One region of the Polaromonas sp. P4_H1 genome, then DNA from elsewhere that is predicted to be linked to it. Evidence: predicted binding sites of a transcription regulator. Region 1 holds the regulator's gene; each other region holds the start of a gene.
What was found. The regulator sigma-54, encoded in region 1, starts transcription at its own class of promoters, with help from an activator protein. The targets are predictions, from matches to a motif close to TGGCANGNAANCTGCTTT.

Region 1 (2,200 bases):
TGAACCAGATTTCCCACGCAACGCTGGCTGCCGCGTTGTAGAGGTCCTGCTCGCTGCGGTACTGGTTGTGCTGCAGCTCGATCAGCACCCGCTGGGCCAGGCGGCTGTGCAGGTTGAGTTGCAGGGCATCACGCCAGGAGCCCTGCAACTGCACGCCGGCGCGCCAGGCCTTGCCTTCGATGCCGGTGATGCGTTTGACCTCGCTGGCCAGCAAGGCCTCGACGCCGGCGGCGCAGGGTAAAAAGAGTTGAAGTTGGTTCATGAATGAAGACTCACGGCTGGCTGGGTGACGGTTCTTTTTCAAGCAGGGGCCGCGGAACCGGCTTTGCCGGGCCGCAGGCGCAGCGGCCCCCTCGGGGGGCAGGGAGCCACACGCAGTGGGCGACCGTGGGGGCTACTTTCAAAGCGACTTTCGCAGGTTGGCAGGCGCGATGCGCAAAGCCTCGCGGTACTTGGCCACGGTGCGGCGCGCGCATTCAATGCCCTGCTCCTTGAGCATTTCGGAAATCTGGTTGTCGCTGAGCGGCTTTTTCAGGCTCTCGGACGAGACAAACTGCTTGATGAGGGCGCGCACCGCCGTGCTGGACGCGTTGCCACCGGTCTCGGTGCCCAGCGCCGAGCCAAAAAAGTACTTGAGCTCGAAGGTGCCGAACGGCGTGCTCATGTACTTGGCCGTGGTGACGCGCGAGATGGTGGACTCGTGCAGGCCCAGTTCGTCGGCAATTTCGCGCAGCACCAGCGGACGCATGGCCAGCTCGCCGTGGGTGAAGAAATTCTTTTGCCGCTCCACAATCGCACTGCTCACGCGCAGGATGGTGTCAAAGCGCTGCTGGATGTTTTTGATGAACCAGCGTGCCTCCTGCAAGCGCTGCTGCAAGGCCTGCCCGTTCTGGCCCTTGTGCTGCTTCAGCGCATTGGCATAGATGTCGTGCACGCGCAGGCGGGGCATGACCTCGCTGTTGAGGGAGACCTTGAAGCCGCGGCCCGACTTGACGACGATCACGTCGGGCACGATGAGGTTGCGCTCGACGTTGACAAACCGCCGCCCGGGCTTGGGATCCAGCCGGCCGATCACGGCGATGGCGCCCCGGATCACGCTTTCCGGAAATCCGCACAGGTAGGACAGGCGCTTCATATCCCGCTTGGCCAGCAGCTCCATGGGCTGCTTGCACATGGCGATCGCTGCGCGGGTCTCGTCGCAGTCCTTGCAGTCGAGCAGTTGCAGGCCGAGACACTCGGCCAGGTTGCGGGCACCGACGCCGGCGGGCTCCATGTGCTGCAGCAGCTTCAGGGCCATGGCAAAGTGCTGTTCCAGCTCTTCCGCCTGCTCAAGGTCGTCGCCCGCCAGACCGGCGGCCAGTGACGCGAGACTGTCTTCGAGGTAGCCGTCGTCATTGAGCGACTCGATCAGGAAATGCAACGCCGCCTGGTCTTCCTCCGACAGGCGCAGGCTGAGCGACTGGCGGTGCAAATGGTCCTGCAGCGACTCATGGCTGCGGGCCAGGTCGGAAGCCTCGGCCTCGCTGTCGTCCGCATTATTGTTTTTGCGGGCCGGCGCGTCGCCGCCCCATTCGCTGTCGTCAGGCGAGGACTCCACCGAGCCGTCGCCCTCCCAGCTTTCCTCCAGCTTGGCCTCGGAACTGACCTCGGGCCCTGTATCTACATCATTTTGGCTTGCAGCTTTTGATTCATCAGGGCTTCCTGCTATTGAATCACCAGCAAACTCAAATTCCCGGCTATCCTGGCTGACCGGTGTGTCGGCATTCTCCAGGCCAAATTCCTCGCGCGGTGCGGCTTCTTCCGACACTTCCAGGAACGGATTTTCATCGAGCATCTGCTCGACTTCCTGGCTCAGCTCAAGGGTGGACAGCTGCAGCAGGCGGATCGACTGCTGCAGTTGCGGCGTCAGCGCCAGGTGCTGCGAGACCCTGAGGGAAAGGCCTTGTTTCATGACATCCCTAAGCGCACGACAAAGCGAGTTGGGATGTATTAACCAAGCGGGGGCCGCGCAACCGGCTTTGCCGGGGCGCAGGCGCCGCCCCCTGCAGGGGGGAGGGAGCTACACGCAGTGAGCGACAACGGGGGGGAGCCATCACATTCTGAAGTGTTCACCGAGATAAACGCGGCGTACATCGGCATTGTTCACAATCTCGGAAGGGGTGCCGGTCGCCAGCACGTGGCCGTCACTGATGATGTAGGC
Region 2 (2,200 bases), on a different contig from region 1:
TCAGTGGTCGTAGGCCTTTTCGCCGTGCGAGGCGATATCCAAGCCTTCGCGCTCTTCGTCTTCCGTGACGCGCAAGCCGATGGTCATATCGACCAGCTTGAAGGCGATGAACGACACCACGCCCGACCAGACGATCGACACACCCACGCCCCACAATTGGCTGATGAGCTGGGTCGTCATGTCGAAGTCGGCGACCTTGTTGGCCACGTAGTCGTAGACGCCGGTACCGCCCAGCTTGGGCGACACGAATACGCCGGTGAGCAAGGCGCCCAGAATGCCGCCCACGCCGTGCACGCCGAACACATCCAGGCTGTCATCCGCGCCCAGCATGCGCTTGAGCCCCGTAACGCCCCAGAAGCAGGCCAAACCGGCCAGCAAGCCGATCACCAGGCCGCCCATGGCGCCAACATAGCCGCAGGCGGGCGTAATGGCCACCAGGCCGGCAATCGCACCAGATGCCGCACCCAGCATGGAGGGTTTGCCCTTGCGGATCCATTCCGCAAAGACCCACGATACGGTGGCCGCGCAGGTGGCCAGGAACGTGTTGACGAATGCCAGGGTCGCCGTGCCGCTCGCCTCCAGATTGGAGCCGACGTTAAAGCCGAACCAGCCCACCCACAGCAGTGAGGCGCCGATCATTGTCATCGTCAGGCTGTGCGGTGTCATGGGTTCCTTGTTGAAACCGACGCGCTTGCCAATCAGGAAAGCGCCCACGATGCCAGCCATTGCCGCGTTGATGTGCACAACCGTGCCGCCCGCGAAGTCGATGGCACCTTTCTGGAACAGGAAGCCTGCTGTGGCGCCGACTTTGTCGGCCACTTCGGCGCTGGTGTAAGCGTCAGGGCCGGCCCAGTACCACACCATGTGGGCAATAGGCAGGTAGCTGAAGGTGAACCACAACACCATGAAGGCGAGCACTGCCGAGAACTTCACGCGCTCGGCCAGCGATCCGATGATGAGGGTGGGCGTAATGGCCGCAAACGTCATCTGGAAGGCGATGTAGATGAATTCCGGAATCACCACGCCCTTGCTGAACGTGGCGATCACGCTGTCGGGCGTGACACCCTTGAGAAACGCACGGTCGAAGCCCCCAAAGAAGGCGTTGCCTTCGGTAAAAGCCAGGCTGTAACCATACAGGCACCACAACACGCCCAGCAGAGCGAAGGTCACCATGACCTGCATCATTACCGAAAGCATGTTCTTCGTGCGCACCATGCCGCCATAAAACAGGGGCAGGCCGGGCACGGCCATCATGATGACCAGCAAGGTTGCAACAATCATCCAACTGGTATCGCCCTTGTTGGGCAGTGGCGCAGCGTCGGCCGCGTAGGCGACCGAGCTGAGAACGAAGGCGCTGCATATGGCAAGCGCCGCAGGAAATCTTTTCATGGCAAAAGTCCTTTAAGGGTTGAAAAAGTGCGCAGGACCTTCAGCAACGTCCATGCCAGTTTTTCCTGACAGGAACTTTTCGATCATCTCATTCAACTTGCGCATGTTTGTAGCTATGCTGCCGTGGCCAGGGTGCGACGCGGCAAGCCGCGTAACGTCAACGCTCGCTTTGGCGCTATGGTCTGCCATTACCTGTTCGACCCCGACTTCTGCAACGTCGCCCCGGGCTGGAAAAAAGGCGTGGTCGAGGAGAACGTGCAGGACAGCCGTCGGCGCATCTGGACCGAAGCCGCCATGCGGCGCTTCGGCTCGTTCATTGAGCTCAATGTTCAACGACCGCCAGATGACCCGACGCACTACCGTTCAGAAGCCCTGAACGCCCGGGTACCAGCTCGTGCCAGCCATGGGAATCTGCGTCATGGCAGAGGCCTCCAGGGTCAGCGCGCACAGGTCTTCGGGCTCCAGATTGTGCAGGTGGGACTTGCCGCAGGCCCGCGCAATGATCTGGGCTTCCATCGTCAGCACCGACAGGTAGTTGGCCAGGCGGCGCCCCGCCTGCACCGGGTCCAGGCGCGAAGCCAGGCCCGGGTCCTGCGTGGTAATACCGGCCGGGTCCTTGCCCTCATGCCAGTCGTCGTAGGCGCCGGCCACGGTGCCCAGCCGGGCGTACTCGTCCTGCCAGCGCGGGTCGTTGTCGCCCAGGGCCACCAGCGCGGCGGTGCCGATGGCTACCGCGTCGGCGCCCAGCGCCAGAGCCTTGGCCACGTCGGCGCCGTTGCGGATGCCGCCCGAGACGATGAGCTGCACCTTG
Region 3 (2,200 bases), on a different contig from region 1:
ATGTCAATGTTCTCTTTTTTCTAGGTTGAGCCGAGCTTTAGAGCGCTTCCTTGCCGGTTTCACCGGTGCGGATGCGCACAACCTGCTCGAGGTTATAGACAAAGACCTTGCCGTCGCCGATCTTGCCGGTGCGGGCAGCACCTTCAACCGCTTCAATCACGCGGTCCACCAGCTCGTCAGAGACTGCCGCCTCAATTTTGACCTTGGGCAGAAAGTCGACCACGTACTCTGCACCGCGGTACAGTTCCGTGTGGCCTTTCTGACGGCCGAAGCCCTTGACTTCCGTCACCGTGATGCCTTGCACGCCAATACCGGAGAGTGCTTCACGCACCTCGTCCAGCTTGAACGGTTTAATGATGGCCGTTACTAGTTTCATTTCAGGTTCCTCCAGGATGAATAGGGAAGCGGCCAGGCTGTGCGCCGCTTCTGCCGCCTTTACAGGGTTTTGGTCAGCGTCACAACCAGCGTGCCCTTGTTGATGGACTTGCCGCTGGTGTCAACTGACGCGGGATACAGATAGCTGTTTTTCTTGTTGCCACCGACCACAGCACCCGACAGGGAGAGACCGTCGCCCAGGTCGTAGGCGGCGCCAACGCTGTAGTCCATGTAATCAGGCAGGCCGGCGGAGTTCGCGGCGCTCTTCAGGTCGGTAAAGCCGAGGGAGGCCTTGAAGGTCACCTTGGGCATCACTTCCTGGGCGAACGCCAGGTTCAGGTAGCCGGTGCCACGGCCCTCACCCACCAGGTATTCCTTGCCGAGTCCAAAGTAGCCCTTGGAAACGGTGTGGGAGTACTTGGCGCTGACCGGCCCGTAAGCGGCCCCGAGGTAGACCTCGGTCGTGTTGGCGCCACTGGCACCCGGATAGAGGTAGGTCAGAGCGCCCACATCCATGTCGAGAGGGCCGGCCTTGAACTTGTAGCCACCATAGAGATCGACTTCAACATGGCTGTTGTCGCCGGAAGGCAGGTACTTGGTCCAGTTGATGGTGGAGTTCCAGTTACCCACATAGAAACCGTTGCTGAACGCATAATCGACGCCGCCCTGCAGGGCCGGCTTGAAACTTCGTGTCTTGGAGTAATCCTGGTCCTGGCCACGGAACTTGTAATTGCTGGTCAGGGAGATGTTGAATGACAGCGGGGATGGCTCTGCGGCAGGGGCTGGCGTCTGGGCAAAGACTGCGCTGGACATAACCAGAGATGCGGCAAGTGCGACCTGGACGGGGATAAGTTTCATGAGAAGCTCCGAAGGTTGTTGAAGTTGGTTGAAGTTGCCCGAATTGTTCGTAGCACGTTACGTGCCAAACCCCCGCTCCTTCTGTGGGTACACGTCTACCTTTTCGCGCACTGTCGCGTTACATCTAAACCAAGAAAAACGAATATTGCACCAAGTTGGCTCAAATATGCGCACAACTTTGATGCATTTAAGAGGGAGTTACAAAAATGAGCTTGTCTTTAGTGCATAGCCGGGCCCTGCTGGGTCTGGAGGCACGGCCGGTGTGCGTCGAAGTGCATCTGGCGAACGGCTTGCCCAGCTTCACCCTGGTGGGCCTGGCTGAAACCGAGGTGAAGGAAGCACGCGAGCGGGTGCGCTCCGCCATTCAGAACACCGGGCTGGAGTTTCCGGCCAACAAGAGGATCACGGTGAATCTGGCACCTGCGGATTTGCCCAAGGACTCCGGCCGCTTTGATTTGCCGATTGCCCTGGGCATTCTGGCAGCCAGCGGCCAGCTGGACGCCCGCAAGCTGGCGGGCTATGAGTTCGCGGGGGAGTTGTCTTTGGGCGGTGACCTGCGCCCTGTAAGAGGCGCCTTGGCCATGAGCCTGGCACTGGCGCACCTCGCAAAAAACGATGGCGCCATGACTCCTGACAAACCCGGCATGCCGGCCAGGCAACCCAAATTGGTGCTGCCGGAAGGCAGCGCCCAGGAGGCAGCGCTGGTTCCCGACGCCGAAATCTACCGTGCGCACCATTTGCTGGACGTGGTCAGGCAATTCCTGCCCGGTGACACGCCACCCGAGGTGCTGGACGGCTGGACCCGGATCGCGCCCATTCCTCGCCGGGAGCAGGCAGATTACCCGGATCTCGCCGACGTCAAGGGCCAGGCGGCGGCCCGGCGGGCGCTGGAAATTGCCGCGGCCGGCGGACACAGCATCTTGATGATGGGCGCGCCCGGCTCCGGCAAATCCATGCTGGCACAACG

Region 2: a site for sigma-54 is predicted at 1,430-1,447, ahead of AC1DS5_RS12620 (ammonium transporter). Genes of this name have one in related genera too.
Region 3: a site for sigma-54 is predicted at 1,283-1,300, ahead of AC1DS5_RS21220 (TorF family putative porin). Genes of this name have one in related genera too.

The regions. Positions count from the first base shown of each region.
Region 1 is NZ_JBFUKG010000001.1:49,455-51,654, forward strand. Features, by position in the region: gene AC1DS5_RS00240 (THUMP domain-containing class I SAM-dependent RNA methyltransferase) at 1-262, opposite strand, end outside; gene AC1DS5_RS00245 (RNA polymerase factor sigma-54) at 401-1,951, opposite strand; gene lptB (LPS export ABC transporter ATP-binding protein) at 2,093-2,200, opposite strand, start outside.
Region 2 is NZ_JBFUKG010000008.1:201,475-203,674, forward strand. Features, by position in the region: gene AC1DS5_RS12620 (ammonium transporter) at 1-1,389, opposite strand; partial or broken gene AC1DS5_RS12625 (IS21 family transposase) at 1,510-1,716, shown strand; gene AC1DS5_RS12630 (FMN-binding glutamate synthase family protein) at 1,753-2,200, opposite strand, start outside.
Region 3 is NZ_JBFUKG010000019.1:85,240-87,439, forward strand. Features, by position in the region: gene AC1DS5_RS21210 (ammonium transporter) at 1-2, opposite strand, end outside; gene glnK (P-II family nitrogen regulator) at 38-376, opposite strand; gene AC1DS5_RS21220 (TorF family putative porin) at 436-1,233, opposite strand; gene AC1DS5_RS21225 (YifB family Mg chelatase-like AAA ATPase) at 1,440-2,200, shown strand, end outside.